Regions from separate parts of the Kluyvera sp. genome, predicted to be linked through region 2. Evidence: predicted binding sites of a transcription regulator. Region 2 holds the regulator's gene; each other region holds the start of a gene.
What was found. Region 2 encodes CRP, which controls carbon source genes, mostly activating them, when cyclic AMP is high. Its sites were predicted from a motif close to ATGTGANNNNNNTCACAT; they were not measured.
Positions count from the first base shown of each region.

Region 1: a site for CRP is predicted at 2,868-2,885, ahead of aaeR (HTH-type transcriptional activator AaeR). Genes of this name have one in related genera too.
Region 3: a site for CRP is predicted at 3,775-3,792, ahead of ACW14G_RS14835 (YfcZ/YiiS family protein). Genes of this name have one in related genera too.
Region 4: a site for CRP is predicted at 5,761-5,778, ahead of serC (3-phosphoserine/phosphohydroxythreonine transaminase). Genes of this name have one in related genera too.

Region 1 covers NZ_CBDKZX010000040.1:11,220-19,214, forward strand. The annotation lists gene aaeB (p-hydroxybenzoic acid efflux pump subunit AaeB) at 1-1,624, opposite strand, end outside; gene aaeA (p-hydroxybenzoic acid efflux pump subunit AaeA) at 1,630-2,562, opposite strand; gene aaeX (p-hydroxybenzoic acid efflux pump operon protein AaeX) at 2,570-2,773, opposite strand; gene aaeR (HTH-type transcriptional activator AaeR) at 2,903-3,829, shown strand; gene ACW14G_RS14225 (YagU family protein) at 4,071-4,685, shown strand; gene tldD (metalloprotease TldD) at 4,739-6,184, opposite strand; gene yhdP (AsmA2 domain-containing protein YhdP) at 6,291-7,995, opposite strand, start outside.
Region 2 covers NZ_CBDKZX010000014.1:40,751-48,745, forward strand. The annotation lists gene ppiA (peptidylprolyl isomerase A) at 1-264, shown strand, start outside; gene pabA (aminodeoxychorismate synthase component 2) at 361-924, shown strand; gene argD (bifunctional acetylornithine/succinyldiaminopimelate transaminase) at 1,009-2,226, shown strand; gene ACW14G_RS08160 (YccS/YhfK family putative transporter) at 2,219-4,294, opposite strand; gene crp (cAMP-activated global transcriptional regulator CRP) at 4,349-4,981, opposite strand; gene ACW14G_RS08170 (OsmC family protein) at 5,286-5,690, shown strand; gene ACW14G_RS08175 (phosphoribulokinase) at 5,741-6,604, opposite strand; gene ACW14G_RS08180 (YheU family protein) at 6,670-6,888, opposite strand; gene ACW14G_RS08185 (hydrolase) at 6,885-7,907, opposite strand.
Region 3 covers NZ_CBDKZX010000044.1:516-7,999, forward strand. The annotation lists gene fadJ (fatty acid oxidation complex subunit alpha FadJ) at 1-1,881, opposite strand, end outside; gene fadI (acetyl-CoA C-acyltransferase FadI) at 1,890-3,200, opposite strand; gene ACW14G_RS14835 (YfcZ/YiiS family protein) at 3,385-3,669, opposite strand; gene fadL (long-chain fatty acid transporter FadL) at 4,042-5,358, shown strand; gene mlaA (phospholipid-binding lipoprotein MlaA) at 5,421-6,176, opposite strand; gene ACW14G_RS14850 (formate/nitrite transporter family protein) at 6,463-7,371, shown strand; tRNA gene ACW14G_RS14855 (tRNA-Arg) at 7,447-7,484, shown strand, end outside.
Region 4 covers NZ_CBDKZX010000105.1:1,440-9,434, reverse strand. The annotation lists gene pflB (formate C-acetyltransferase) at 1-1,814, opposite strand, end outside; gene focA (formate transporter FocA) at 1,871-2,728, opposite strand; gene ycaO (30S ribosomal protein S12 methylthiotransferase accessory factor YcaO) at 3,135-4,895, opposite strand; gene ACW14G_RS20770 (DUF421 domain-containing protein) at 5,023-5,715, shown strand; gene serC (3-phosphoserine/phosphohydroxythreonine transaminase) at 5,916-7,004, shown strand; gene aroA (3-phosphoshikimate 1-carboxyvinyltransferase) at 7,076-7,995, shown strand, end outside.

The DNA.
Region 1 (7,995 bases), on a different contig from region 2:
ACGCCGGCAGATGGTTCTCTTTGCGCCGCGCCATATTGGTGGTCATCGCCGAAACGGCGGCAAACACAAACTGGTTCAGCAACACACGGCCAGTGCGCAAGCGCGAGTTATCGCGAATCAGCAGAATGACGATCAGCGCCATAAAGCAACCGACAATCTGCCCCAGCGCGCTGTCGAGAAACTGGCTGAAGTGGAAAGTCATCGGGTTATCCAGCACCAGAATGTTGATGGTACTGGCCAGCGCGCCAAGCGAGCCCAGCCGCCGTTTCTGCACCTCAATGCCGATAAAGAAGCACATCACCGCCAGGCTCAGGCACAGCAGGAACATACTTTGCTGGGTGGCGGGCATGATCACCAGGAAATAGAGCGCGCCGATCGGCAAAGCGGCAATCGTCCCGTAAAGGAAGTCGATCGCAACCATGCGCGGATTGGGAAGACGCATCGCCAGCGAGGTCACCACGGCGATCATCACCATCGCCCCGCTACCTGAGGTCCAGCCGGTCCATAACCAGAATAAAATGCCCAGCGCGCAGGAAACCGTGGTACGCCAGAAGTTGACCATCGCATGATGACGTTCGGCGGATTCCGGCCTCACCACCACTTCGCTTTGCAGAATTTCTTCTTCGCGGGCGCTGATCTTGGCGTTGCCAACCACACCACGTCTGAGCAGCAGGTAGCGCGTGGCCGCACCGACCCAACTGTAGATGGTGACCGGCGTATCGTGTTCGCCGGTCCACGCCAGCACGCGACGCATGCGCTTAAGCTGACGATGTACATCCTGCACCGTCTCGACCGGCTCCTCAAACAGCTCGCGGTAAGCGTCTGTCACCAGCTCCGGGCGCGAATTCTGCATGATAAACGTTTCAACGGCCTGGGTGATCATCGTCAGTGAGACGGTATTTAGCGCTTTCAGGCGACGGTTAGCGCGTGTCCAGCGTGATGACTCCATATTCAGGTTGCTACGCATACCTTCCAGCGCGGTAGCGCGGCGCACCAGCGCAAGCCAGGCGCGATCCATCTCATCGCTGTCACCGTGCTTAATGCACAGTTGCATCAGGCGGTATTGATCGATGAGCATCGAATCCAATTCGTTATCGATCTCTTTTTTGATCGAACGCGGAGAGAACAGCAGATCGGCGACGATCGCGCAGACGATACCGATCACGATCTCGCTACAGCGCTCTACTGCGAACTGCGGCGTTAACAGCGGTTCGGCCTGAATGGTAATAACGATAATCAGCGCCGTATAGCCGGAAAGCCCCCAGGCGTAGGAGTTCTCGACGCGCACCAGCGACGAGATCCAGGTGCAGAAACCGGCCCAAATGCTGCACACCAGCAGCATCAGCAACGGCGCGCGGATCATGGTGATAATAATCACCAGCGCGGCGATACAGCCGATAAAGGTGCCTACAATACGCAGCATCCCGCGGTAACGAATCGCCCCCGCGTAAGGTTCGCCCCCCGCAGCAAAGGCCGGACCGGCGGCCACCAGCGCGGCGGTCAGCACCGCCCAGCGCGGAGTTTCAAGCTGAAAGTGAAAGCCGACAAACAGCGCCAGCACCACCGCGCAGGCCAGTTTGATGGCAAAGCGGATGTGCTGGTTGGCAATACTGAAGATGCCCATGGCGATTAACCGAATTCACGCAGGCGCAGCGCCAGTTTCTGGAAGAACGTCATCTGGCTGGCATCGCGATCTTTTTCACCGGTGATCACCACCGTAGCGGTCGTGCCCGCTGGCCACAGGTTACCCGGTTCGTCATCAAGATGAATACGGACCGGCACGCGCTGGGCCAGGCGTACCCATTCCAGGTTGGAATCAACGGTCGCCATCCCTTTACTGTCGACGCTGCTGCTGGCGTTGGTGACGCCCGCCGCCATGCTGTCAACGGTTCCTTTTAATACGCGGTTACTGCCCAGCGGCGTAATTTCCGCACGGTAGCCAGGACGCACGCGCTCCAGCTTGGTCTCTTCCAGATAGGCCATCACGTAGAAGGAGTGCTGTTTCACCAGCGCCACCGCCGTGGAACCTCGGGTAATAAACTCACCGGCATAGACGTTCAGGTTGGTTATCCAGCCGTCTGCTGGCGCGCGAATTACGGTACGCTCAAGATCAAGACGCGCGAGATCGCGGGTTGCCTGCGCCTTCGCTAACTGATGCAAAACGGTTTGCAGCACGTTGTTAGACTGATCGATCTCTTCACGCGACATCGCATTGATGCCTAGCTTGTTACGACGCCCGGCTTCACGGCTTTTCTCTTCAGCCAGCGCCTGGTAGTAGGAGACATCGGCTTCTGCTTCGGCCAGCGCCTTCTGGTAGCGCGGCTGATCAATCACAAACAGAACCTGATTTTTGGTAACCAGTTGGTTATCCTTGACCTGTACACCAGTAATGAGGCCCGACACGTCGGGAGCGATAGCCACGACGTCCGCGCTAAAGCGCGCATCGCGAGTCCAGGGGGATTCGGTGTAATAGACCCAGGCGCGGAAAATAGCGATGAACGCCAGGATAACCAGTATCACCGTAATCGCGGTACGGGAGATATTTCTTGTTAGTGTTTTCACATCTACCTCAAACGAACAAACGTGATATCAGATAAAACAGGCAGCAATACAGTGCCGTGTTGAACAACGCGGGATGCCAGACAAAATCGTAGATCCCGGTTGGCACCAGCACTCGATGCACCACCCAAAAAATGGCGAGCGACAACAGCAGCTCAAAGAAGATCGGTGGAAAAGAGAGACCGAAAATCACGATGACAGGAAACAGGCTCATGTTGACCTTACTAGACTAGCGTGCAGGTGAGATTGAAACTTTAGTTATGCAACTAACAGTATATTAACGTAACTGTTATAGCCTTATCTACATAGTGTGATGCAAATCACTTTTAAGCCAGAGTGAACAATGGAACGATTAAAACGGATGTCGGTGTTTGCCAAGGTTGTCGAGCATGGCTCCTTTACCGCCGCGGCACGACAGCTACAAATGAGCGTCTCTTCCATCAGCCAGACTGTCTCTAAACTGGAAGATGAGCTCCAGGTCAAACTGCTTAATCGCAGTACGCGGAGCATTGGTTTAACCGAAGCCGGTAAAATTTACTACCAGGGCTGCCGCCGCATGCTGCACGAAGTCCAGGATGTTCACGAACAGCTTTACGCGTTTAATAACACGCCGATTGGAACGCTGCGTATCGGCTGCTCTTCAACTATGGCACAAAATGTTCTCGCACGGATCACCGCCGATATGTTGAAAAAGTATCCCGAGTTAACGGTCAATCTGGTCACCGGCATTCCCGCGCCAGACCTGATTGCCGACGGGCTGGACGTGGTCATTCGCGTCGGATCCTTACAAGATTCCAGCCTCTTTTCACGTCGGTTAGGCGCGATGCCGATGGTGGTGTGCGCCGCGAAAAGCTACCTGCAACAGGCGGGAGTGCCGGAGAAACCCGCCGACCTCGCCAATCACTCGTGGCTGGAGTACAGCGTACGCCCGGATAACGAATTCGAGTTGATCGCCCCGGAAGGCATTTCCACGCGCCTCATTCCCGAAGGACGTTTTGTCACCAACGATCCCATGACGCTCACCCGCTGGCTTTCGGCAGGCGCCGGGCTGGCCTACGTGCCCCTGATGTGGGTGATCGAGGAGATCAACCGCGGGGACGTGGAAATTCTCTTCCCACGTTATCAGTCCGATCCCCGTCCGGTGTATGCCCTGTATACCGAGAAAGACAAACTGCCGCTAAAAGTGCAAGTCTGCATCAACTACCTGACCGAGTATTTTGTTGAAGTGGCGGAATTATTTCAGGGAATGCGCGGAAGAAGGAAAGAGTAGTGCAGGGATATGTCTTTAAACCTTAAAAAAGACTATAGATATACTTTATCTGAATATCTTCACCACATCGTTATCGCTAATCTAAAATATCCACCTTTGGACTATCAAGATTAGCGAATTGACACTACCGCCGAGCGTCACCTATCTTATTATTTATATCTGAAATTGAGACTATTATATTAGTTGCAGATATAAATAATAAGCATGCAATATTCAGGATTACTTTAGACAAGGGCCATCTATGAATCTATTTGAAATGACGCCGCCTTCACGCCGGCGCTATGGACTCGCCGCGTTCATTGGTTTAATCGCTGGGATTGTCTCGGCCTTCGTCAAATGGGGTGCAGAAGTTCCGCTGCCTCCACGTAGCCCTACTGATTTATTTAGCAGCGCATGCGGGCCGGAACAATTGATCAGAGCGGCCGGTCAAATTGACTGTTCGCGCAATTTCCTGAACCCACCCTATGTATTTCTACGCGATTGGTTAGGTGTTGCCGACCCTAACGCGGTGGTATATACATTTGCCGGTCATATATTTAACTGGGTTGGCGTCACACATATTATTTTCTCTATCGTCTTCGCTGTTGGCTATTGCGTAGTCGCGGAAGTCTTCCCGAAAATTAAACTCTGGCAGGGTCTGCTTGCAGGGGCCTTAGCCCAACTTTTCGTCCATATGATCTCATTCCCATTGATGGGATTAACACCGCCGCTTTTTGAACTTCCCTGGTACGAGCACGTCTCCGAAATCGTCGGGCACCTGATCTGGTTCTGGTCTATTGAAATCATTCGTCGTGATTTACGTAACCGTATTACTCATGAGCCGGACCCCGAGATTCCGCTGGATCATATTCGCTAAAAAAAATGGCGCGACTCCGGGAGTCGCGCCATTCACGCATATCACTTTTCAGGTCAGACGGTGCCGCCAACGGTCAGGTTATCCACCTTCAGCGTCGGCTGGCCAACGCCAACCGGCAGGCTCTGACCTTCTTTACCACAAACGCCTACGCCGTTATCCAGCTTCAGATCGTTACCGACCATCGACACCTGCTGCATGGTTTCGATACCGGAACCAATCAGCGTGGCCCCTTTCACCGGCTTAGTCACCTTACCGTTTTCAATCAGGTAGGCTTCCGACGTTGAGAAGACGAATTTCCCGGAGGTGATATCCACCTGGCCACCGCCGAAGTTAGGCGCATACAGGCCGTACTCCACGGATTCAATAATTTCCTGCGGCGTGGATTTGCCCGCCAGCATGTAGGTGTTGGTCATACGCGGCATCGGCAGATGCGCATAAGATTCACGACGCCCGTTACCGGTTGGCGCCACGCCCATCAGGCGCGCGTTGAGTTTGTCCTGCATGTAACCTTTCAGAATGCCGTTCTCTATCAAGACGTTGTACTGACCCGGCACGCCTTCATCGTCAATCGCCACGGAACCGCGACGATCGCCGATCGTACCGTCATCCACAATCGTACATAGCTCAGACGCCACCAGTTGGCCCATCTGCCCGCTAAAGACCGAAGTGCCGCGACGGTTGAAGTCGCCTTCCAGACCATGGCCCACCGCTTCGTGCAGCAGCACGCCCGGCCAGCCCGCGCCAAGCACAACCGGCAGCGTCCCCGCCGGCGCAGCGACTGCCGACAGATTGACCAGCGCCATGCGCACGGCTTCTTTCGCCCACGCGTCGGCGCGGACTTCACCGTCGAGGTCAGCCAGGAAATAGTCATAGCCAAAACGACCGCCGCCGCCGCTGGCGCCGCGTTCGCGTTTACCGTCTTGTTCCACCTGCACGCTGACCGACAGACGCACCAGCGGACGCACATCCGCCGCCAGCGTACCGTCGGTTGCCGCCACCAGAATCAGCTCATACACGCCGGTCAGGCTGGCGGTAACTTCCTGCACCCGCGAGTCTGCGGCACGCGCGACGCTGTCGACGCGGCGCAGAATATCCAGTTTCTCTTCGCGCGTCATGCTTTGTAGCGGATCCAGCGAGGTGTACAGCGCCGGGTGTTCAACCGCCCCCAGGGTTTGTACTTTACCGTCGCCCGCATCGCGCACGATGGTACGTGCCGCCTGCGCGCTCTGCTCCAGCGACAGCAGGCTAATCTGGTCGGCGTAGGCAAAGCCAGTTTTCTCACCGCTGACCGCACGCACGCCGACGCCCTGGTCGATGTTGTAAGAACCGTCTTTAATGATACGGTCTTCTAAAACCCAGGATTCGTGATAGCTGGACTGAAAATAGAGATCGCCATAGTCCAGACGGCGCTCCGTGAGTTGACCAAGAATGGCAAACAGGTCCTGATGATTCAGGCCGTTCGCCGCCAGCAATTGTTCACTTACCAGGTTTAGACTCATTATTTCGTTACTCACTAATGCCCGCGTGCCTTAAGCATAGCGGGCCTGTATTCCGGGTGTTTGTCGTATGAGATTGAGGCAATTCAAGGCTTGCGTCAAATCACGGCTATTTATTGCTACGCGCCTGGCGCAGCACTTCGTTAATTTGTGGCTTGTCGATCGGGCCGGTGATGCGATAACGCAGGATCGAGACCTTGTTCCACAATGGCCCCAGTACCTTGGTCGCGGCAAACACCGCCGCGCCGATAATCGGGTTCACCGCGAAAGCCGTCGCCACGCCGACCGTCGCCGAGATTTCCGGCGCGACAATCGCTTCCATATTCAACTCGCGGCGCACCAGGTCAACCGAGCCTTTCATGGCGATATCCGCCTCCAGGCCATCCACCAGCGTATCATCAGTATTCAGCACCCCGTCCTTAATCCACGCGGTGCTGCGGATGGAGTCAAAGTAGAACCCGTCACTGAAGGTGTCACTAAAGTCAAAGCGCAGCTTACGCAACAACGCATCGACGCTCAGCAGGCGCAGCAACTGCCCGGCGTGGCCGGTAGAAATATCGGTAAACTGCCCTTTGCTGACGCGCGATTTGAGAATACCGTTCAGCGAAGCGACATCCGGCTGCCATGGTTTATCACGCCAATGTAAATCGTAGTCTACATCAACGGACGCGTCGCGAATTGGCGTGGAAACGCCGAAGAAGGCCACCGCATCATCAACGTTGTTACCGTGAATTTTGCCCTTCAGCGAGGTGCGCTGGCCAGAGGCCGCATTCACCCACACGCCCTCGGCGGTCAAGCGGCCAAAGCCGGTATCCACCAGGCCATTTGCCAGCGAGAGCGTATCGCCTTTGACGCTGAAATCACCGTCGATTCGCCCGTATTTCTGCCCCCATAGCCAGCACTCAGCGCAGCGCAGCTGGAGATCGGGCCAACCATGGAAGTCGATAGCGCTGCTGCTGGCGGTGGCGTTCACGCTTCCGCTGCTGGCTGTCTGCGCCAGCGGGTTCGCCGACGGGTTGTAGTAGAGATAGCGCACCGCGGCCTGCCACGGCGAGTTGTTCTTCATCGTCAGGCTGGCGTTAATTTCGCGGCCCTGCGCTTCCACGCGCGATCCGTCAGCCGTCGGTTTTGAGACCAGACTCAGGTTGTTCCACTGCTGGCCAGCAAAGGCCAGCGACGGTGTGCGCAGCGTGACGCTTTCCGGGAACGAGGCAGCGGAGCTCACGCTATCCGCCGCGCCGCGCTGGAACAGGGCCAGCCACTGCGCGCCATCCATCGGCGGTAAGTTCAGTTCAACTCCCGGCGCCTGCGGCAGCGGCGGTATCGTACGGCTGTCCGAGGTCCAGATGGCGCTCTGGAGCGCCAGCTTATTACCCAGCAGCCAGCGGCTGTTAATGTGGTTACTCTGACCGACGTTGCCAGTCAGGTCGAAACTGCGCAGATTGCCGTCGACGTCAATTTTAAGCGGCAGCGCCTGACCCGCCGTTTTGTTGGCTGGCGAAGGTAAGTTACTACTCACATTCTGCAGATCGCCGGTAATGCCTACCTTGTAGGTGGCGCTACCGTGATACGGCAGCTCAATCGCGACATTGCCTTTCCACGGCACGCTGCCTTTCAACGCATCGTTGAGCTGTTTCGGCAGCACGCCCATTTTAACGGGCTGCCAGTCGGCCTGCATATTCACGCCCACCTGATACGCTTTCGCCCCTTCGGTGGTGGTGAAATCGATATTCAGCGGCTGATTAAACCAGGTTGCCGTCAGCGGTTCACTGGTCAGGTTGCCGTTTTCAAAGCTGAATTTGCCTTTCAGGTTA
Region 2 (7,995 bases):
GGCCTGCGTAACACCCGTGGCACCATCGCGATGGCGCGTACCGCGGATAAAGATAGCGCAACCAGCCAGTTCTTCATTAACGTGGCCGACAATGCCTTCCTTGACCACGGCCAGCGTGATTTTGGCTACGCGGTATTTGGTAAAGTGGTGAAGGGCATGGACGTGGCAGATAAAATCTCCCAGGTGCCGAGCCACAACGTTGGGCCGTACCAGAATGTGCCGACCAAACCGATTGTGATCCTGTCGGCGAAGGTGCTGCCGTAAGTCAGGCCGGGCGGCGTCAGGCATGAGGCTGCCGCCCGTATCGCTAAAGCACTCCACACTCGGTAGAATGGCGGCAGATAAATGACCGGAGCCGCCATGATCCTGCTGATTGATAATTACGATTCCTTTACCTGGAACCTCTACCAGTATTTTTGCGAACTGGGGGCCAGCGTGGTGGTCAGACGTAACGATGACATCACCCTTGATGACATCGAGCAGCTGGCGCCTGAAAAAATCGTGATCTCACCCGGCCCCTGCACGCCGGACGATGCCGGTATCTCTCTTGATGTCATCCGCCACTACGCGGGCATCCTTCCTATCCTCGGTGTTTGCTTAGGCCATCAGGCCATCGCGCAGGCGTTTGGCGCGCGTATCGTTCGCGCACAGCAGGTCATGCACGGCAAAACGTCGCCAATTACCCATCAGCAGCAGGGCGTTTTTCGTGGTTTGAATAACCCGTTGACCGTGACCCGCTATCACTCTTTGCTGATTGATCCCGATACGCTGGCCGACTGCTTTGAGGTCACCGCCCGCAGTGAAAGCGGGGAAATCATGGGCATTCGTCATCGCGAGTGGGATCTGGAAGGCGTTCAGTTCCATCCGGAAAGCATTCTTAGCGAACAAGGGCACCAGCTACTGGCCAACTTTCTCCAGCGATAGTAGTTGCTATGATGTGATTTTTTATGCATATTTTGTGGATAGATTTTCACACTCATTGCTGCATCGTTTGAAGAAGGGCATGACATGGTAAACAAACAACCTGCGATCACCCGCGCGACCTTCGATCAGGTCATTTTGCCAATCTATGCACCGGCGGAGTTTATTCCGGTGAAGGGAAAAGGCAGTCGCGTCTGGGATCAGCAAGGCAAAGAGTACGTTGATTTTGCTGGCGGTATCGCGGTGACGGCGCTGGGCCACTGTCATCCGGCGCTGGTTGAGGCGCTGAAAACCCAGGGTGAAACCCTGTGGCACACCAGCAACGTGTTTACCAACGAACCGGCGCTGCGTCTGGGCCAGAAACTGGTTGACGCCACATTCGCCGAGCGCGTGGTGTTCATGAACTCCGGCACTGAAGCCAACGAGACCGCCTTTAAACTGGCGCGTTACTACGCTTCAACCCGCCATAGTCCGTATAAAACGAAAATTATCGCCTTCCATAATGCCTTCCACGGGCGTTCGCTGTTTACCGTCTCCGTCGGCGGTCAGCCGAAGTACTCCGACGGTTTCGGCCCTAAACCTGCCGATATCGTTCACGTGCCGTTTAACGATCTGCACGCGGTGGAAGCGGTGATGGATGACCACACCTGCGCGGTGGTGGTGGAGCCGATTCAGGGCGAAGGCGGCGTGCAGGCGGCAACGCCGGAATTTCTCAAAGGGCTGCGCGACCTGTGTGACAAGCATCAGGCGCTGCTGGTCTTTGATGAAGTGCAGAGCGGCATGGGGCGTACCGGTTCGCTGTTTGCTTACATGCACTACGGCGTGACGCCGGACATTCTGACCAGCGCTAAAGCGCTGGGCGGTGGCTTCCCGGTGAGCGCCATGCTGACAACCAACGATATTGCCAGCGCTTTCCACGTCGGTTCGCACGGCTCTACCTACGGTGGTAACCCGCTGGCCTGCGCGGTCGCCGGTGCGGCCTTCGATATTATCAACACGCCGGAAGTGCTGAACGGCGTCAATGCTAAGCGCGAGCGGTTTGTTCAGCATCTGCAACAGATTAACGCGAAATACGATGTCTTCAGCGATGTGCGCGGGATGGGGCTGCTGATTGGCGCCGAGTTGAACGCGAAGTACAAAGGCCGCGCGCGCGACTTCTTGTATGCGGCAGCGGATGTCGGTGTGATGGTATTGAATGCCGGCCCGGACGTGATGCGCTTTGCCCCCTCGCTGGTGGTGGAAGAGGTGGATATCGACGAAGGCATGCAGCGCTTTGCCCAGGCCGTCGCGAAAATTGTTAGCTAGTTTGCCGCTTTAACCAGCCGCCGTGCCGTGGGCGCTGGCGCCAGGCCACCGACGAAATAGTGTGCATGGTGTTCAGGTGCCCCAGAATTCGCTGGAGATGCTGTTCCATGGTGCTTAACGGCCCGTGGGACAGTGAATCCGGCGCTTCCATAATGTTGACCTCGCCGCTGCTCCCCGCTTCATCGTATTCCAGACGCTGCTGACAGCGTTGTAGAGCAATCTCACACGACTCCAGGTACTGCTGCGCCAAATCAGGCGTCAACATATTGTGCTCGCGCGCCAGCGTCGTCATGGCATTGATGTGCTCGACGATAAACTGGCTGTGGGTCACCCACAGTTTCATATCTTCAAGATAACGTGAATTAAAGCCCGGCTCCTGCATCGCCTGGTTCAGCGTGTTGTACAGCGTGTTGTGTGCCTGGTTGACGCGCATGCGCTGGTAGGCCAGCTTCGGTGCCTGTGGGTCGGGGCTGAGGATCAGGCGGATAGCGTCCTGATCGGCCTCCAGCGCCGCCTGGGCGTTCTGGCGCAGCTGGCCGCTCTGCCACTGCGGCCATAGCCAAATCATGCCGCCAAAGGCGATCAGGCAGCCAATGATGGTGTCGATAAAGCGGGCGACAATAAACTCTTCGCCATTAAGCGTCAGGATTTGCAGGGTGTACACCGCGGTGATGGTAAAGCCGACGGTCGCCCAACCGTAGCTGCGACGAATAATCAGGTAGCTCACTAACGTCACTATCAGCATGCCCGTTAGCGCCCAGCCCTGCGGCGTATGGAAGTGCAGGGCCACGGCGGCAATCACCAGACCGGCAAGGGTGCCCGCCGCTCGGTGGAAAATTCGCACCCGGGTCGCGCCGTAACCGTTTTGCGTGACCAGCAGCACCGTCATCAGGATCCAGTACGGTTTCGGCAGATGCAGCGCCGCGCCCATCAGGCTGGCGATGCTCAGCATCACGCTGAGACGCGCGGCGTTACGCAGGGCGGGAGAGCGCAAAGAGAGGTAGCTTTTTAACGCCGGGAACAGCGGCAGACGGCGTTCTTTGTCGGCCATCAGGTTACGCGGGTATAGGGGGCGCTGGGAGCGCAGCACACGGGCAATGCGGCTGAAGTGCCAGGCACAGAACTGACCCACCGGGTTATCCGGGTGCTGGTCGGCAATTTTCTCCAGCGCGCCAATCTGTTTATCCATGTTGAAGCGGGTAGGGTAGCGGTGATAGAGAATATCGTCCGCCAGCACGCGCAGGCGTGCGGCTACCGTCCGGGCATTCCAGCGGATCACCGCTTCCGCATGGCTGCGTTCAACCAGCTTCTGCACCTCTTCCGGCTGGTGCAGGCTGACGGAGATATGCTCCTGCAAATCCAGCCCAACCTGGAAAGCGCGCAGCAGCCGCTTGTAGTCATTGTGCTGGTTCGCCGCCAGCATGTGCAGCTGTTGGTAGCACTGGGAAATCAGATCCACCACCTTTTGCTGGCGAGTCAGCAGCGGCGGCAGCGCGGTGGTGGGATCGGTATGCTGGGTGAGCAAGCTGTATTTGGCTTCGCAGTAGTCGGCAAGCTGACGGTAAAGCAGGCTGAGCGACTCGCGTAGCGGCTGCTCGCGCCACATCCAGAACCACCACCAGTTGAATAGCCCGTACCATAATGTCCCCAGCGCGTAGATCAATAATGGCTGCCAGATGGGCATATTCCCTGCCAGGCTGAGGGTAAAAATGGAGGCAATTAGCGAGGCGGGCAGCAGTCGTCCGTGTAGCGCGCTGATCTCTGCTGTGACGCCAAGCAGCAGCGCTAGCCCGGTCAGAATCAGTGGCAAAGGCACATCACGCGCCAGCAGCAACTGAACGGCGAGACTACATCCGGCGAACAGGCAGCCGCCGATGATCAGACGCTTGAAGAAACGCTTATGCGGGGTATCAAGCCCGGCAATGTTGCAGCAGGCGGGCACCAGCGAGAACAGCAACCCCTGCTGGAGGTGGCCGAGCAGTAGACCAATGGCAACGGGCAGACACAGCACCAGCGTTTGCCGCAGTGCATAGTTGACTTCCGGGTGGTAAATCAGCCTGCGCCACATAGGGGGAAAACAAAAACGGCGTACTGCATGACGCAATACGCCGTTTGGGCTGGATTAGCGGGTACCGTAAACGACAATGGTTTTGCCGTGTGCGGAGATCAGATTCTGATCTTCCAGCATCTTCAGGATACGGCCCACGGTTTCACGGGAGCAGCCGACGATCTGGCCGATTTCCTGACGGGTGATTTTGATCTGCATCCCGTCCGGGTGGGTCATCGCGTCAGGTTGTTTCGCCAGGTTCAGCAGGGTCTGAGCGATACGACCGGTGACGTCGAGGAACGCCAGGTTGCCGACTTTCTCAGAGGTAACCTGCAGACGACGCGCCATTTGCGAAGAGAGACGCATCAGGATGTCCGGGTTAACCTGGATCAGCTGACGGAATTTTTTATAAGAGATTTCAGCAACTTCACAAGCGGTTTTTGCCCGTACCCACGCGCTGCGTTCCTGGCCTTCTTCAAACAGGCCTAACTCACCGATGAAATCGCCCTGGTTGAGGTAAGAGAGGATCATCTCTTTCCCTTCTTCGTCCTTGATGAGTACTGCCACTGAGCCTTTTACGATGTAATACAGCGTCTCTGCTTTTTCACCCTGGTGAATCAGCGTGCTCTTCGATGGGTACTTATGAATATGGCAATGAGACAAGAACCATTCGAGAGTCGGGTCTGTTTGCGGTTTGCCAAGCACCATGCGCGGTTATCCTCTGTTATAAGCTCTTCCCGGCGGCAAAAGCATTGCGGCCACCGGTTGCAATAGTATCCTTCCCGTTACCTGGGAAGTCGGCTGTCGAATACTGTCGCAGCCTGTAATGTGATGTCCTCTGCATACATGCAGTACGTTTATGTATTACCGTAGCATCCTGACTGTTTTAGCATAGCTTTAGCCGTGTGTCTCCTGGTGTCTCGCTTCAGCATGACGTCGATCGCCTTCCATTGCGAGAATTGTTATGTGCGCGTAATCTGAGAAGAAAATTGCAACCTTGGAGTTAAAAATTATGCAAGCGCGTGTGAAATGGGTTGAAGGGCTGACCTTCCTCGGTGAGTCCGCTTCTGGACACCAGATCCTGATGGACGGCAACTCTGGCGATAAAGCGCCAAGCCCAATGGAAGTGGTGCTGATGGCCGCGGGCGGCTGTAGCGCCATCGATGTGGTGTCTATCCTGCAGAAGGGCCGCAACGACGTGACCGACTGCGAAGTGAAGCTGACCTCCGAGCGTCGTGAAGAAGCGCCGCGCCTGTTCACCCACATCAATCTGCATTTTATCGTCACCGGTAAAGGGCTGAAGGATGCGGCGGTTTCCCGTGCGGTGGATCTGTCTGCGGAGAAGTACTGTTCTGTTGCGCTGATGCTTGAAAAAGCGGTGAATATCACCCACTCCTACGAAGTGATCGAAGGGTAATTCCTCGCACGTAGCAAATCCCTCGCCCCTGTGGGGTGAGGGTTCGTGCATTAGTTTCGCCCTTCCATCATACGCTGCACCAGCGGTGTCATGATCAATTCCATCGCCAGCCCCATCTTCCCGCCGGGAACCACCAGCGTATTCATATGCGAGATAAACGAGCCTTGCAGCATGGCCAGTAGCCACGGATAGTCGATGTTGTCGAGATTGCGGAAGTGAATCACCACAAAGCTTTCGTCCAGCGACGGAATACCCTTGGCGGCAAACGGGTTAGAGGTATCGACCGTCGGCACGCGCTGGAAGTTGATATGGGTGCGGGAGAACTGCGGCGTGATGTAGTTGATATAGTCTTCCATCGAACGCACCACGGAATCCATCACCGCTTCGCGAGAATGTCCGCGTTCGCTGGTGTCGCGGATCATCTTCTGGATCCACTCAAGGTTAACGATTGGCACGACGCCGACCAGTAGATCGACGTGGCGGGCGACATCATGCTGTGGCGTCACTACGCCGCCGTGCAGCCCTTCGTAGAACAGCACGTCGGTCGGTTCTGGCAGCGGCTGCCAGGGGGTAAACGTGCCGGGTACCTGATTCCACGGCACGGCTTCATCGTAGGTATGCAGATATTTACGCGACTGCCCTTTACCGCTCACGCCATAGTCGCGAAAGGTTTGTTCCAGCAGGCCGAAGTCGTTGGCATCCGGACCAAAGTAGCTAATATGGCGGCCCAAATCACGGGCTTTACGAATGGCCATATCCATTTCCGGACGGGTATAGCGGTGGAAGCTGTCGCCTTCCACTTCTGCCGCGCGCAGGTTGAGTTGAGCAAAGATTTTACGGAAGGCGAGGCTGGTGGTGGTGGTCCCCGCGCCGCTGGAGCCGGTAACGGCAATAACCGGATGTTTGGCAGACATGCGAATAACTCCCTGAAAAGACGACAAGGGAAGCGTGGTAAACGCCTCCTGCCGTTAGAGTATAGTTAACCGCGAAATTGGTTACGGGGCATGATGTTGACGGTCTCATGAAGCTCAGACCAGACCAGCACCGCTTCGCCTGTTTGTAGCTGGTGTTTTACGTCGGCGACCTTTTGCGCAAGTGAACGTTCATATTCACCATAATCAGTGCCTTCGCGCAAGACAAAGCTTTCAATCAGGTTGTCCAGCGTCTCCGGGTCGATATCCTGCCAGGGAATAATCATGCTTTTGCTCCCAACCAGCGCATCAACCAGGCGGGAATGCGTTTTTCCAGCCACATTTCCGGGTGGCGCAAAGTGCCGCCGATAAAACCTACGTGACCACCGTATTCCGTCAACTGGTACTCCACGTTCTCCGGCAGCTCTTCCTGTGCGGGGATGGAGTGGTGATCCATAAACGGATCGTCCTTTGAGTGGATGATCAGCGTCGGCTTGGTGATTTTGCTTAAGATCGGCATCGCGCTGCACTGGCGGTAATAGTCGATGGCATCGGCAAAGCCGTGGATCTTCGAGGTAATCGAATCATCGAACTCGCGGATGCGGCGCATGCTTTTCAACTGACGCAAATCGACCGGCAAAGAGCCGGGATAGGCCTTCAGCTTGCGGGCGGCGTTGCCTTTTAGCAGGTTGAGCAGATAGCGCTGATAAACGCGTGAAAAGCCTTTATCCATGTGGTAGCTACAGGCTTCCAGCATAAACGGCGCCGAGACAATCACGGCGGCATCGATGGGCACTTCGTCGCCTTCTTTGGCGAGCAGGCAGGCCAGCATGTTGCCGCCGAGCGAGTAGCCCACTGCCGCAGTCGGGGCGTGACCATATTCGCGCGCCAGCCAGTGCAGGAACCAGGTGCCGTCTTCCGTTTCGCCGGAGTGGTAGATGCGGTTCAGACGGTTAGGCTCGCCGCTACAGCCACGGAAATGCATCACCACGCCCAGCCAGCCCTGCGCTTTCGCTGCATTGATAAGGCCGTGCGCGTACGGGCTATACAGGCTGCCTTCCAGACCGTGAAACACCACCAGACGCGGCTTATGGCGCGCGGCCTGCGGATCTTCGCTCCACGCCAGATCGACAAAGTCGCCGTCCGGCAGTTCAAGGCGCTGCCAGTGCGGCGTGAACTGCACCTTACGGCGGATAAGACGCGGCAGCATGGTCTGCAAATGACGATTGCTGACGCCGCGCATCGGCACGAAGTCGGCGCTGCTTTGGGTGTCGATGTTGAGATCGTGGTGGGTGGTTTCAGTCATGTCTACGCGATGTTTACTCGTTAATCTGCCGCCTACTATACCGTCACTTTGCCATTGTGTTTATGAAAATGAGGCACAGGTAGTCGTT
Region 3 (7,484 bases), on a different contig from region 2:
ATTAAGCATCAGCATCACGCAACGTTCGGCAATCTGCTCTGCCGAGCAGCGGGCGTTACGCGCCGACATGCCCGCGAGGGCGTAGACCGCGGTATCCACCTGTTTCTTGCTTTTACGCCCTTTTACACCATAAAGATAGAAACCACGGCCATTTTTTCTGCCTTTGCGATCGTCATTCAAAATTGCCTGAATCAACGTTGCAGGGGCGCTAAAACGTTCGCCGTAGGCCGCTTCCAGCACAGGGAGAATTTTCGTGCCCGTATCGATACCCACTTCATCCAGTAGCTGAATGGGCCCAACCGGGAAACCAAATTTAACCAATGCATTATCAATGTCTTCCACACGCTCACCGTCAACAAGCATGCGCATGGCTTCGGCGATGTACGGGGCGAGAATACGGTTTACGTAGAATCCGGCTTTATCGGCGACCACAATCGGCGTTTTACCCTGTTTCTTCGCGAGCTTAACGGTCGTTGCGATCGTCTGTTCAGACGTCCCCGCATGCGGGATAACCTCCACAAGAGGCATTTTCTCTACCGGGCTGAAAAAGTGTAAACCAATCACCTGTTCAGGGCGCTGTGCCTGAGCAGCAATATCGCCAATGGGCAAAGAAGAAGTATTTGAAGCAAAAATAGTGTGAGGAGCACAATAGTGTTCAACCTCACCCACCATCTTCTGCTTGAGCGCGAGGTCTTCAAAAACCGCCTCAATCACGAGGTCACGATGCGCAAATCCACGGTAGTCGAGGCTACCGGAAATCAGCGCTAACTGCGCGTCGCGCTCGGCAGGTTTCAGATGGCGACGACGTACTTTTTGCTCCAGTTGATCCCAGCTGTATTTCAACGCATGGTTGATCCCGTTGGCGTTGATATCCTTAATACGTACCGGCAGCTTGCCCTTAATGGCGGTAACGTAGGCAATACCGCCGCCCATCAGGCCACCGCCCAATACACCGACCGAGCCCAGCGGGCCAGGCGCAACGCTGGCGCCAGGATCTTTTTTGATATCCGTACTGGCAAAGAAAATACTGCGCAGCGCACGTGACTGCGGCGTCATCGCCAGCTCGCCAAAGGCGCGAGCTTCCGCCTCGTAGCCGCTGCTGGCGCCGTGCGCCAGCCCGGTTTCAATCACCTTGAGGATTTTATCCGTTGCCGGATAGTTGCCCTGCGTCTTCTGCGCGGTTTTCTTTGCCGCCATGCTGAACAGCAGATGACGCCCCAACGGACCCGCCAGAATACGATCGCGCACCGACAGACGGCGATGTTCATGATGCGCTTTACGCGCATATTCCGCAGCGGCGTCGAGCAAAATCGAACGCGGCACAACCTCATCCACCAGCCCCACTTTCAGCGCCTGACGTGCGCGAAGCTGTTTGCCGGTCAAAATCATGTCCAGCGCGGTACTGACGCCAATCAAACGCGGTAACCGCTGAGTGCCGCCGGACCCCGGCAGCAGACCCAACTGCACTTCCGGTAGCCCCAACACCGTCCGCCCATCGTCGGAACAGATGCGCGCATGGCAGGCCAGCGCCAGCTCGAGACCGCCGCCAAGGCAAGCCCCGTGAATCGCCGCCACCACCGGAATCGACAGGCTTTGAATTTCCGCCATCACCTGCTGCCCCTGACGCGCCAGCGACTCGGCTTGCTGGGCGCTTTGACAGCGGCCAATCATATTAATGTCGGCCCCGGCAATAAAGTTGTCGGGCTTGGCGGAGATAAATACCACGCCCTGCAACGTTTTGTTGTCCCGAATTTGTTTGAGGATGGCGCGCACCTGACCGCCAAACTCCGCTTTCAGGGTATTCATCTTTTCATCAGGAACGTCGATCGTGACGACCGCCACATTGTCCGGGCGTACGGTGAAGGTAAATGCCGATTTCATCGCGTCCATTATTCAGCCTCCAGAACCATCGCCGCGCCTAATCCACCAGCCGCACAGGCAGTGACTAACCCGAAGCCGCCACCGCGACGGTGCAGCTCATTGAGCGTTTGGGTGATCATACGCGCGCCGGTTGCCGCAAACGGATGTCCGTAGGCGATGGAGCCGCCCAGTACGTTAAATTTGCTCTCTTCAATTTCGCCGGTTGCCTGGCTGCGCCCCAGCACCTCGCGAGCAAATTTTTCGCTGGCCAGGCACTGAATGTTCGCCAGTGTTTGCGCAGCAAAGGCTTCGTGCATATCAATCAGCGTCAGGTCGGAGAAAGTTAGCCCTGCGCGATCCAGCGCCAGCGGCGTAGACCATGCCGGCCCCAGCAGCATATCCTGCCAGACATCAATAGCGGTAAAGGCGTAGCTACGCAGATAACCCAGCGGCGTCAGCCCCAGCTCTTTCGCACGCGATTCCGTCATCAGAATCACCGCCGCCGCGCCGTCGGTTAATGGCGTACTGTTGGCCGCCGTGACGGTGCCATGCTGGCGGTCGAACGCCGGACGCAGTTTGGCGTAATCCGCCAGCGTAGAGTTGGCGCGAATATTGTTGTCCTGTTCCAACGGATTGCGGTAGGGAGGCACGTAGGCGGTCATCACTTCATCTGTCAGTTTACCCGCCGCCCAGGCCTGCGCGGCCAGTTGGTGCGACCGGTTTGCCAACGCATCCTGCTGTTCGCGGGTAATGCCGTAGGTTTTAGCCATCTGCTCGGCGGTGTCCCCCATACGCAGCCCGGTGGAATACTCTGCCACCGCAGGCGGTACCGGCAGCAGATCGCGCAGACGCAGCTGAGAAAAAAGTTTCAACTTCTGCCCAAGGGTACGGGCTTTGTTGGCATCAACCAGCGTACGGGCCAACTTTTTACTGACGCCAATCGGCAGGACAGAAGAGGAATCGGCCCCACCGGCGATACCCGCGCGAATGGTCCCCGCCATCAGACTTTCCGCTACGTTTGCCACCGCCTGAAAGCTGGTGGCGCAGGCGCGGCTGACGCTGTAGGCGTCGGTATGCACGTTCATCCCAGTGCCGAGAACAATCTCTCGGGCAATATTGGGCGCGGCCGGCATCTGCACAACCTGGCCAAAAACAAGCTGTTCAATAACGTCGGGGGGAATTTCGCTGCGCGCCAGCATTTCACCCACCACCATTTTGCCTAAATCAACGGCAGGTATACCGTGAAAAGCCGTCGCCTGTCGGGCAAAAGGGGTTCGTAACCCACTGACAATGGCAATGCGATCGCCCTGGCGGGTGATTAGTGGTAACGCCTGACTCATAACTCTCCCCTGTTATCGGAAATCGACCAAGTGGTCTGACCTGATAACATTCTTAACTAATTTTTTACACTTAGCCAATCAGGGAGAGGAAAAAATGCGAGCTAAAACACAATGAGCAGAAAAGAAAACGCCCCCATTGCATCAGCAACGGGGGCGTTAATAGACAAGTGGTTTGCAGGGGCGATTAACGCAGGCCCAACTGGAAAATCAGAGTTTCTGCTTCGCAGGCAAAGACAAAGTCGATATCCAGCTGCACGCCGCCTTCAACGTCTTTAAAGTCGGCGGTGATTTTGCACGGTTCGGATTCTACGCCGCGCGCCTTTTCAGTCAGCGCCGCCAGCGTCTCTTCCGCGTCTGCGCGGTTGGCGAACACGCGGCTGTAAGATGCGGTGCAGTCGGAGTTGTCCATAATGGTACCAACGTCCATGCAGCAGCATACCGGAGTTTCATCAGCACTACATTTACTCATCGTAGATTTCCTCTGTTTGGTGCACTCAGGGTGCCAGATAAACTATGCGCCTATTTTACGCCCGCCCTTTGTGCGTCTCCAGTCGAGAATGTGATCCAAGGCGATAAGTGACCGAAATCACAATTAAAAATGATCTAAAACAAATTCCGGCATTCCGACGCTATGACCAAACCCGCATTTTTGCCAACCAGATCTCGTTTCAAACAACATCTTAGAAAAATCTAATAAACAATATTGCAACATACCAGCTGGTCAGACCTATACTCTCGTCACTGGTCTGATTTCTCTGTCGTAGTCCAGCCCCTACACTTCGCGCTTCTGTTACTACATGTAACATTGTTTGTATAAAAATAACTCAATGAGGTTATGGTCATGAGCCAGAAAACCCGTTACACGAAGTCCGCTCTTGCTGTCGCAGTGGCACTTGTTTCAACCCAAGCCTGGTCAGCGGGCTTCCAGCTTAATGAATTTTCGTCCTCTGGTCTGGGCCGTGCCTATTCTGGTGAAGGCGCTATCGCCGATGACGCGGGTAACGCCAGCCGTAACCCGGCATTAATTATGATGTTCGATCGCCCGACGTTTTCTGCCGGTGCGGTTTATATTGATCCTGATGTTAACATTAGCGGTAAATCACCTCTGACAGGTAGAAGCACCGACGCTGATAACATTGCGCCAACGGCATGGGTACCTAACGTACACTTCGTTATGCCGATTAACGAGCAGTTTGGTTGGGGGGCATCAGTGACCTCTAACTACGGTCTGGCAACGGAATTCAACGATAATTATGCGGCTGGCATGTACGGCGGTAAAACCGACCTGCAAACCGCTAACCTGAACCTGAGCGGCGCCTACCGTCTGAGCAGTAACTGGAGCTTCGGCCTGGGCTTTGACGCGGTTTACGCAAAAGCCAAAATTGAACGCTATGCCGGTGAAACCAGCTTGCTGTTCCCTGGCGCAACTGGCCAGGCCGTCGGCATCACTGGCCCGGACTCTCAGGTCGCCCATCTGAAGGGTGATGAATGGGGCTACGGCTGGAACGCAGGGATCCTGTATGAACTGGACAAAAACAACCGTTGGGGCCTGACCTATCGCTCTGAAGTCAAAATCGACTTTGACGGCGATTACAAAAGCTCAATCACCAGCCGCGGGAACCAGATTTTCGCCGCTCGTGGCATTACAGGTTTGCCGTACGGCACAGATGGCCGCACGATCAATGGTTCTCTGACCCTGAACCTGCCTGAAATGTGGGAAGTTTCCGGTTATAACCGCGTCGACCCGCAGTGGGCGATTCACTATAGCATCGCGTACACCAGTTGGAGCCAGTTCCAGGAGCTGAAAGCAACGGGTTCAAACGGTCAGGAGCTGTTCTATAAAGACGAAAGCTTTAAAGACGCCTACCGTATCGCGCTGGGTACCACCTATTACTACGACAAAACCTGGACCTTCCGTGCCGGTATTGCGTTCGATGATAGTCCGGTTCCGGCCAACCATCGTTCCATCTCCATCCCGGATCAGGACCGTTTCTGGCTGAGCGCCGGTACCACCTACGCGTTTAACGACGATGCGTCTATCGACGTTGGTGCGTCTTATATGCACGGACAGAGCGTTACCGTACAGGAAGGCGATTACACCTTCAAATCTGAAGGTAAAGCGTGGCTGTTCGGTACTAACTTCAACTATCGCTTCTGATAGATTGTCGACATAAAAAAAGGGTGAACATCTGTTCACCCTTTTTTATTACCGCCGATTCGTTACTCGGAATCGATGTCCTTCAGATCGCCCTCAATCGCCTGCGCATTCGGGTTCTCTTCCGGCTTCAGCTTGCCGCCGTTAGCGATAAAGTCGTGCTGCTGGAAGTAGGCTTCACGCACCATAATGTACGGGTCGGAAGACTGACGTAGCAGCCCGTCGGAGTCGAGAAGCTGAGCGCGCGTCTCTACGCCTTCAACCATCCACTTGCCGATAGACATCGGCCAGGTCAGCCAGGAGAGCACCGGATAAGTGGTGTCGACCATGTCGCCGCCTTCGTCACGCAGCGTGAAGCTGCCGTAGAACGGAAGCTGCAAATACGGGCCATAACCTACGCCATAGTGCCCCAGCGTGCTGCCGAAACGGTGCGGTTGCACGCGCTGCAGTTTCGGGTTTGCCATACCGGCGACGTCAATAAAGCCGCCCATCCCCAGAATGGTGTTCAGGAAGAAGCGGGTGAAGTGAACCATCCCCGTGTACGGGTCGCCTTGCAGGAAAGAGTTAACCATAATGGCCGGCTCTTCCAGGTTGCTGGTAAAGTTGCCAAGGCCATTACGCGCGGGCTGCGGAACGTAGTCACGCCACGCGACGGCGACCGGGCGAACAATGTACGGATCCAGCACGTCAAAGTTGAAGCTGTACATCGTACGGTTAAAACCTTCAAACGGGTCAGAACGCCCCTGCTGTTCTGTTCCGGAACTTGCACAGCCCACCAGCAGTGTTGTTCCGAGCGCAAGCGCCGACAGGCGAAGCTTCATAAATGTCTCCCTGGTGATTATGGCTATCACTGATTGCCATCCATGACGGACCTTAATCGTATCCGCCTGTTTAGGTGTAAGTGATTGTAACAGCACGCCGACGATGTCTATATAGCCAATTTTATTGATCTGATCATAGCCTGGTAAAGAGCACGCCGTGGCGCTTATATTCTAACGGCGAGAAAAAAACAAATATTACCATTTTTGCACTTTCAGAATATATCCACCGCCCATTAAGCCAGCAGCCGCTACGCTTTAGCAATACGCCTCTTTATTCAGGAACATTATGATGGATGACATCAAGGTGGAAAGCGAAGAGAAGCTTAGCGGGGAAAAAATCGAAATCGATGAGGACCGGCTCCCCTCTCGTGCCATGGCAATTCATGAACATATTCGTCAGGAAGGCGAAAAAGAGATGGAGCGCGACGCGATGGCACTGCTGTGGTCGGCAATCGCCGCAGGGTTATCGATGGGCGCGTCGTTGGTCGCCAAAGGGATTTTTCATGTCGAACTGGACGGCGTACCGGGCGGTTATTTACTCGAAAACCTCGGCTACACCTTCGGTTTTATCATCGTCATTATGGCGCGCCAGCAGCTGTTTACCGAAAATACCGTCACCGCTGTCCTGCCGGTCATGCAAAATCTGACGCTGGGTAACGTCGGCTTGCTTATGCGCCTGTGGGGCGTGGTCCTGCTCGGCAACCTGATCGGCACCGGTCTTGCCGCCTGGGCGTTTGAGTATATGCCTATCTTTAAAGAAGAGACCCGGGACGCCTTTATTAAGATAGGCCTCGACGTTATGAAAAACAGCCCAACGGAGATGTTCGCCAACGCCATTATCTCCGGCTGGCTTATTGCGACCATGGTGTGGATGTTTCCCGCAGCCGGCGCGGCTAAAATCGTGGTTATCATCCTGATGACCTGGCTGATCGCACTTAGCGACACCACCCATATTGTGGTGGGCTCCGTAGAAATACTCTATCTGGTTTTCAACGGCACGCTGCACTGGAGTGACTTTATCTGGCCCTTCGCGCTTCCCACGCTGGCGGGCAATATTTTCGGCGGCACGTTTATCTTTGCCTTAATGAGTCACGCGCAAATTCGCAACGACATGAGCAATAAACGCAAAGAAGAGGCTCGTTTAAAAGCGGAACAAGAGGCCAAAAAGCAGAAACGTGAGGAAAAACAGCTCTGAATGGCGACTGTTTGAGCAGTCAAGCGGCACCGCTCTTACCCGGATGAGCAAAAAACGCTATACTCGTGCCGCTTCGTCCCCTTAGTTAAATGGATATAACGAGCCCCTCCTAA
Region 4 (7,995 bases), on a different contig from region 2:
AGAACAGACTGAGTCGGGATAGCGTTACGGTAAGTAGTCAGTTTCTGAATTTTCTTCATGAAACGTTCTACCAGGTCAACCGCCATGTCATCAACGCGAGGGTCGTTGTTACCAAACTGCGGGTATTCGCCTTCGATTTCGAAGTCGATAGCCAGACCGTCTTCGTCACGAATCGGTTTAACTTTCGCATATTTGATTGCAGACAGGGAGTCAGCAGCAACGGACAGACCAGCGATACCACACGCCATGGTGCGGATAACGTCACGGTCGTGCAGCGCCATCAGAGAGGCTTCGTAGCTGTACTTGTCGTGCATGTAGTGGATAACGTTCAGCGCGGTGACGTACTGTTTAGCCAGCCAATCCATGAAGTGATCCATGCGGTCCATAACTTCGTCGAAGTTCAGAACGTCGCCTTTGATCGGTTCAGATTTCGGACCAACCTGCATTTTCAGTTTTTCATCAACGCCGCCGTTGATTGCGTACAGCATGGTTTTCGCCAGGTTTGCACGCGCACCGAAGAACTGCATTTGTTTACCAACGATCATCGGGCTTACGCAGCAAGCGATAGCGTAGTCATCGTTGTTGAAGTCCGGACGCATCAGGTCATCGTTCTCGTACTGCAGAGAAGAGGTATCGATGGACACTTTCGCGGCGAATTTTTTGAACGCCAGCGGCAGTTTTTCAGACCACAGGATGGTGATGTTCGGTTCCGGAGACGGACCCATGGTGTACAGGGTATTCAGGAAACGGAAGCTGTTTTTGGTGACCAGGGTACGGCCGTCAACGCCCATACCACCGACGGATTCAGTTGCCCAAATCGGGTCGCCGGAGAACAGTTCATCATACTCAGGGGTACGCAGGAAGCGAACCATACGCAGTTTCATGACCAGGTGGTCAATCATTTCCTGAGCTTCTTGTTCGGTGATTTTGCCTGCTTTGATATCACGTTCGATGTAAGCATCCAGGAAGGTGGATACGCGACCGAAGGACATTGCTGCGCCGTTCTGAGATTTAACCGCGGCCAGGTAGCCGAAGTAAGTCCACTGGATAGCTTCCTGAGCGTTGGTAGCCGGACCAGAGATGTCGTAGCCGTATTTAGCAGCCATCTCTTTGATCTGACCCAGCGCACGGTGCTGTTCAGAGATTTCTTCACGCAGACGAATAGTCGCTTCCAAGTTCACACCGTTTTCCAGATCAGACTGGAGAGAGGAGAACTGAGCGAATTTGTCTTTCATCAGGTAGTCGATACCGTAAACGGCGATACGACGGTAGTCACCGATGATACGGCCACGGCCGTATGCGTCTGGCAGACCGGTCAGAACACCGGATTTACGGCAGCGCAGGATGTCCGGAGTATAAACGTCGAACACGCCCTGGTTGTGGGTTTTACGGTATTCGGTGAAGATTTTTTTGATGGTCGGGTCCAGCTCGCGGTTGTACGCTTTGCAGGAACCTTCGATCATTTTGATGCCGCCGAACGGGATAAGCGCACGCTTCAGCGGAGCTTCAGTCTGCAGACCAACAATTTTTTCCAGCGCTTTGTTGATGTAACCAGCGTCGTGGGAAGTGATGGTGGAAGCTACGGCGGTGTCAAAGTCAACTGGCGCGTGAGTGCGGTTTTCCAGTTTAACGCCTTCCATAACGTTGTCCCACAGTGCTGTGGTCGCGTCAGTTGCGCCAGCCAGGAAGGACTCGTCACCCTCATACGGAGTGTAGTTTTTCTGGATGAAGTCACGTACGTTTACTTCATTCTGCCAGTCACCTTTCGCAAAACCTTCCCAGGCTGTGGCTAACTTTTCATTAAGTTCGGACATGTAACACCTACCTATCTTAAGTGGACTTTTTATTTACTGCCTGGAGCAACCATCAATTAATGACGGTCGCCGCCACGCAGGTAAATGACCCAGTATGTCAACCCAACCAGCAAACCGCCGCCGATGATGTTCCCGATGGTTACCGGAATCAGGTTATCGGTGATGAAGTGCATCACGGTCAGGTGAGAGAAACTGTCCGGAGTCGAACCGATAGCGGTCCAGAATTCCGGGCTAGCAAAGTTGCGTATTACGATACCCATCGGGATCATAAACATGTTTGCGATACTGTGCTCAAAACCGCTGGCGACGAACATGGCAACCGGTAAAACCATAATCATGGCTTTATCCATCAGGCTGCGGCCAGAGTAGCTCATCCAGACTGCCAGGCAGACCATCAGGTTCGCCAGGATGCCGAGAGCGACGGCTTCGATAAATGTATGGTGCATTTTGTGGTCAGCGGTTTGCAGGACGTTTAGCCCCCATCCGCCGTTGGCTGTCATGTATTCACCGGACAACCACATCAGCAACACGAACAGCAGCGCGCCGATCAGGTTACCAACATAGACGTTAAGCCAGTTTTTTGCCAGTTGACCCCAGGTGATTCGGCCGCTGGCTTTCGCCACAACGATGAGGACGGTCGATGTAAAGAGGTCAGCGCCACAAATTACGCAAAGAATTAAGCCAAGCGAGAAACAGATACCGCCAATCAGCTTAGCAATGCCGAACGGCATGCCCGCTGTACCTGTGGTTGCGGTAATGTAAAAAACAAAAGCAATCGAGATAAAGACGCCCGCAGTAATCGCCAGATAAAAGGTTTTCAGCGGATGCTTGGTTGCTTTATAGACACCTGCTTCTTCGGCAACTTTGGCCATAGCGGCAGGAAGGAGTAGATCAAAAGGGTTGTCAGCTTTCACACTAACTCTCTCTTTTTATTTAATCGGCGACGAGATACTAACAAAGCATTATAGATGAGAATTTGATGTAGATCATATCTCACCTGGCTAATAGGCCTGAAGAACGCGTGGTTTTTCAACAATCCCTTGCTAACGATATGAATAATAAGGTGAAAATAAATTTTAAGATTTACAAATTCAGTTGAATTTTTTCTTTTACCTTCATTTTATTGGTTAATTAAAATGGAGTAATGATCGTGAAATTTAACAATAAAAGTAAGCTACTAATTATAGTGTTTACTTATGTTTAACTTTATTTTCACAGAATCACGAAGCGAAACGTTGAAATATAAAAAAGGGGCCAGCAAGTGGCCCCGTAATATAGCCCAGGTCGTCGATTAAACCTACTATTTATATGGAGAAACGATCACTTCGCCCAGAAAGCGGCTTTTGCGCGCTGCAGTTTCTCGTAGGCCTGTAACAGCGACTGATGGGCCGGGAAGGCCTCCAGAGAACCGTCAACCGGCTGTAGGCCATAGAATGCCTCTTCGCCGCTCAGCGCCGCGCTGGCGGCTTCCACCGCATCGGCGCCGTACATACGGACAAACGCGTTCAGATACTGCAGGGGCTCACGTTCTTCTTCCTGGGACAGCAGCAGCAGCGTTTGCAGGCAACGGTAGTAGTTGGCGCGCTCGGCGCTGAATACCGAGGCGTTGAACTCCATGGTCCATTCCGTCCAGATCAGCGCCTGTTCCAGGTCGCCGCCCGCCAGTGCCAGCATGGCTTTCAGTTCGCCAATACGCAGGGTGTACCAGCCGTTGTTTGGACCGGTCGCCAGACCCAGCAGTTCGCGCACGCGGGTAAAGTCGTCCAGCCCTTCATCGTCGAGCTGCTCGATCAGATTCAGGTACTCTTCTTTCTCCCACTGGCTGCCCGGCAGGGAGAGGATCGTTTCGCGCAGATGGCTACCCATATTGTTGTTTGCCAGCCACAGATCTTCAGCAGGATAAATATCGGACATGCCCGGTACGATGATGCGGCACGCGTAGACGCCAAGGTGCTCGTAGTCGGCGATGTACACTTCTTTATCTTCTTCTTTGAAGATAGCCATCAGCGTAGCGAACTCTTCTTCGGTTGTGCCGGAGAAGTTCCAGTCGGCGAACGGATAGTCGGCGTCCTGCTTGAACATATCCCAGGAGATCAAACCGCTGGAGTCAATGAAGTGGGTTTCCAGGTTGGTATGCTCAGCCACTTCTTCGTCATCGAAGGTCGGCGGCGTGAACACGTCGAGATCTTTCAGACCACGACCCTGTAGCAGCTCGGTTACCGTACGCTCCAGCGCGACGCCAAAGTCCGGATGCGCGCCAAAGGAAGCAAAGCAGGTACCGTTTGCCGGATTGAACAGCACGACGCAAATCACCGGGTATTTGCCGCCCAGAGAGCCGTCGTAGGCGAAGATCGGGAAACCTTCCGCTTCCAGCGTTTTGATGGATTCCACCACACCCGGATAGCGTGCCAGCACTTCGGCCGGAATCTCCGGCAGGCTGATACTTTCCGCAATGATGCGGTTTTTCACGTGGCGTTCGAACACCTCCGACAGACCCTGAACGCGGGCTTCGTTACGGGTGTTGCCCGCCGACATGCCGTTGGAAACGTACAGGTTCGCGACGATGTTCATCGGGATATAAATGGTTTCACCATCGGACTGACGGGTAAACGGCAGGCCGCACACGCCGCGATCGTCGTTGCCGGACTGCAGGTCGACCAGCATGCTGGCGGTCAGCTGATCGTCAGGATCGTAGAACGCACGCAGACGCGCGTCGAGCAGGCCTTCCGGCACTTCGTCGTCATCGGTCAACGGGAACCATTTTTCGTTCGGGTAGTGAACGAACGGATCGTTGGCGATTTTGTCGCCCAGCCAGAAGTCGGCGAAGAAATAGTTGGTTGACAGACGTTCGAAGTACTCGCCCAGCGCGGAAGCCAGCGCCGCCTTTTTGGTCGCGCCTTTGCCGTTGGTAAAGCACAGAGAGCATGCCTTATCACGAATATGCACCGACCAGACGTTAGGAACCGGGTTCAGCCAGGAGGCTTCTTCAATATCGAAGCCCAGATCGAGCAGCTTTTGCTGGAAGCGAGCGATGGAATCTTCCAGTGCGGCATCTTTGCCGGGAATATAGGTTTGCGTCATAGCAATCTCTTTTGTCGTACGGAAAGCGCGCAATGATACGGGTTTTGCGTGACGGGTGCTATCTTCGGCGAAAATAAAAGGGGCAGCTATGCTTACTGACGATAACCTACTGTTAAGGCGTCGAAAAATGAAAGCATTTGATCTTCAACGGATGGCATTTGATAAAGCTCCCCCTGAATTTTTAGGTGAAGTGGCGCTAAGGTGCCTCTTTACTTTCGTATTGGTTTTCTTGTTTCTCAAAATTACCGGGCGCCGCGGCGTTCGCCAGATGTCGCTCTTTGAAGTGCTGATTATCCTGACGTTGGGGTCGGCGGCGGGAGACGTGGCGTTTTATGATGATGTCCCGCTGGTACCGGTATTGGCCGTTTTTGTCACTCTCGCGCTGTTGTATCGGCTGGCGATGTGGCTGATGTCGAAAAGCGAGAAAGTGCAGGATCTACTCGAAGGCAAAGCGATTGTCATCGTGAAAGAAGGCCAACTGGCCTGGGAGAACGTGCGGCGAGCGAATCTGACGGAGCTGGATTTTTTTATGGCGCTGCGTCTTAACAGTATTGAGCAACTTGGGCAGGTCCGCCTGGCGATTATGGAAACCGACGGCCAGATTAGCGTGTTTTTTTATCCCGACGATGAGGTAAAACCTGGCCTGTGTATCTTACCCGATAGCCTGACCCAGCGATTTAAAGCGGTGCCTGAGCCGGGAGAGTACGCGTGCGTCCGTTGCAGCTATGTTGTCGGCCTACAGGCGGGGGAGCGCCAATTATGTCCGCGCTGCGCAAATCCGGCATGGACGAAGGTGAGCAGGGCGAAACGCATTGCCTGACAGCGATTTTGTCGGTTTTGTACCGGCAAGACGGCAGAATCTATTGTGTGATGAACGGCGCATTTCGGCGGCAGAAAGTTTTAGACATTGCGGCGCGTGTCACTGAATGATAAAACCAATAGCCACAGGAATAACTTATGCCCACGCGTTGATGACGCGCGAGGCATGCGGTCAGACAACATTGCAATGTGGTGAGGGTTATGGCTCAGGTCTTTAATTTCAGTTCAGGTCCGGCGATGCTTCCGGCAGAAGTTCTTAAACTGGCGCAGAAAGAACTTTGCGACTGGAACGGGTTAGGTACGTCGGTAATGGAAGTCAGCCATCGTGGTAAAGAGTTTATCCATGTGGCGGAGGAAGCAGAAAAAGATTTCCGCGACCTGCTTAATATCCCTTCCAACTACAAAGTACTGTTCTGCCACGGCGGCGGACGCGGTCAGTTTGCCGGCGTTCCGCTGAACATTCTGGGTGACAAAACCACTGCCGACTACGTCGATGCGGGCTACTGGGCGGCAAGTGCGGTAAAAGAAGCCAAAAAATACTGCACCCCGAACGTTATCGACGCGAAAATTACCGTCGACGGCAAGCGTGCGGTTAAACCGATGCGCGACTGGCAGCTTTCCGATAACGCGGCCTATCTGCACTACTGCCCGAACGAAACCATTGACGGCATCGCGATTGAAGAGACGCCGAACTTTGGTAAAGACGTGATCGTTGCCGCTGACTTTTCATCGACCATTCTCTCTCGCCCGCTTGACGTCAGCCGTTACGGCGTTATTTACGCAGGCGCGCAGAAAAACATTGGCCCGGCGGGCTTAACGCTGGTCATCGTGCGCGAAGATCTGCTGGGTAAAGCCCACGTGGCTTGCCCGTCGATTCTCGACTACACCGTGCTGAACGACAACGACTCCATGTTCAACACGCCGCCGACCTTCGCCTGGTATCTGGCGGGTCTGGTCTTCAAATGGCTGAAAGAGCAGGGCGGCGTTGCGGCCATGGACAGCATCAATCAGCAGAAGGCCGATCTTCTGTATAACACCATTGATAGCAGCGATTTCTATCGCAACGACGTGGCCAGCGCCAACCGTTCACGCATGAACGTGCCGTTCCAGCTAGCCGACAGCGCGCTGGACAAAGTGTTCCTCGAGGAATCCTTTGCCGCCGGCCTGCATGCGCTGAAAGGCCACCGCGTCGTGGGCGGGATGCGCGCATCCATCTATAACGCTATGCCGCTGGCTGGCGTACAGGCGTTAACGGAGTTCATGCAGGACTTTGAACGTCGCCACGGTTAATTTTATTTTTTGTTCATCCCCACAGCACCTGTCTGTGGGGTTTTTACTTCTGCTTTTGAGAGTTGAGTTTCATGGAATCCCTGACGTTACAACCTATCGCGCGCGTAGACGGCACGATTAATCTGCCTGGTTCTAAAAGCGTGTCGAACCGTGCGCTGCTGCTGGCGGCGCTGGCGCGTGGCACCACCGTCCTGACAAACCTGCTGGACAGCGATGATGTTCGCCACATGCTGAACGCGTTGAAAGCGCTGGGAATTCACTACACCCTGTCTGCCGATCGTACCCGCTGCGAAGTGACCGGCAACGGCGGCCCGCTGCAGGCGCCCGGCGAGCTGGAGCTGTTCCTGGGTAATGCCGGCACCGCCATGCGTCCGCTGGCTGCCGCGCTGTGCCTCGGCGCAAACAATATCGTGCTGACCGGCGAACCGCGCATGAAGGAGCGTCCGATTGGCCACCTGGTCGATGCCCTACGTCAGGGCGGTGCGCAAATTGAGTATCTGGAGCAGGAAAACTACCCGCCGCTGCGACTGAAGGGCGGTTTTAACGGCGGTAACGTTGAGGTTGATGGCAGCGTTTCCAGCCAGTTCCTGACCGCGCTGCTGATGACCGCACCGCTGGCGCCGCAGGACACCACCATTAGTATCAAGGGTGACCTGGTCTCCAAACCGTATATTGATATCACCTTGCACCTGATGAAAACCTTCGGTGTTGAAGTTGAAAACCAGAATTACCAGCGCTTCGTCGTGAGCGGTAATCAGCAATATGTGTCTCCTGGACAATATCTGGTAGAAGGCGACGCCTCTTCAGCTTCTTACTTCCTTGCGGCCGGGGCGATTAAAGGTGGCACCGTGAAGGTGACCGGTATCGGCCGCCACAGCGTACAGGGCGATATTCGCTTTGCTGACGTGCTGGAGAAAATGGGCGCAACCATCACCTGGGGCGATGACTACATTGCCTGCACCCACGGCGAGCTGAACGCAATTGACATGGA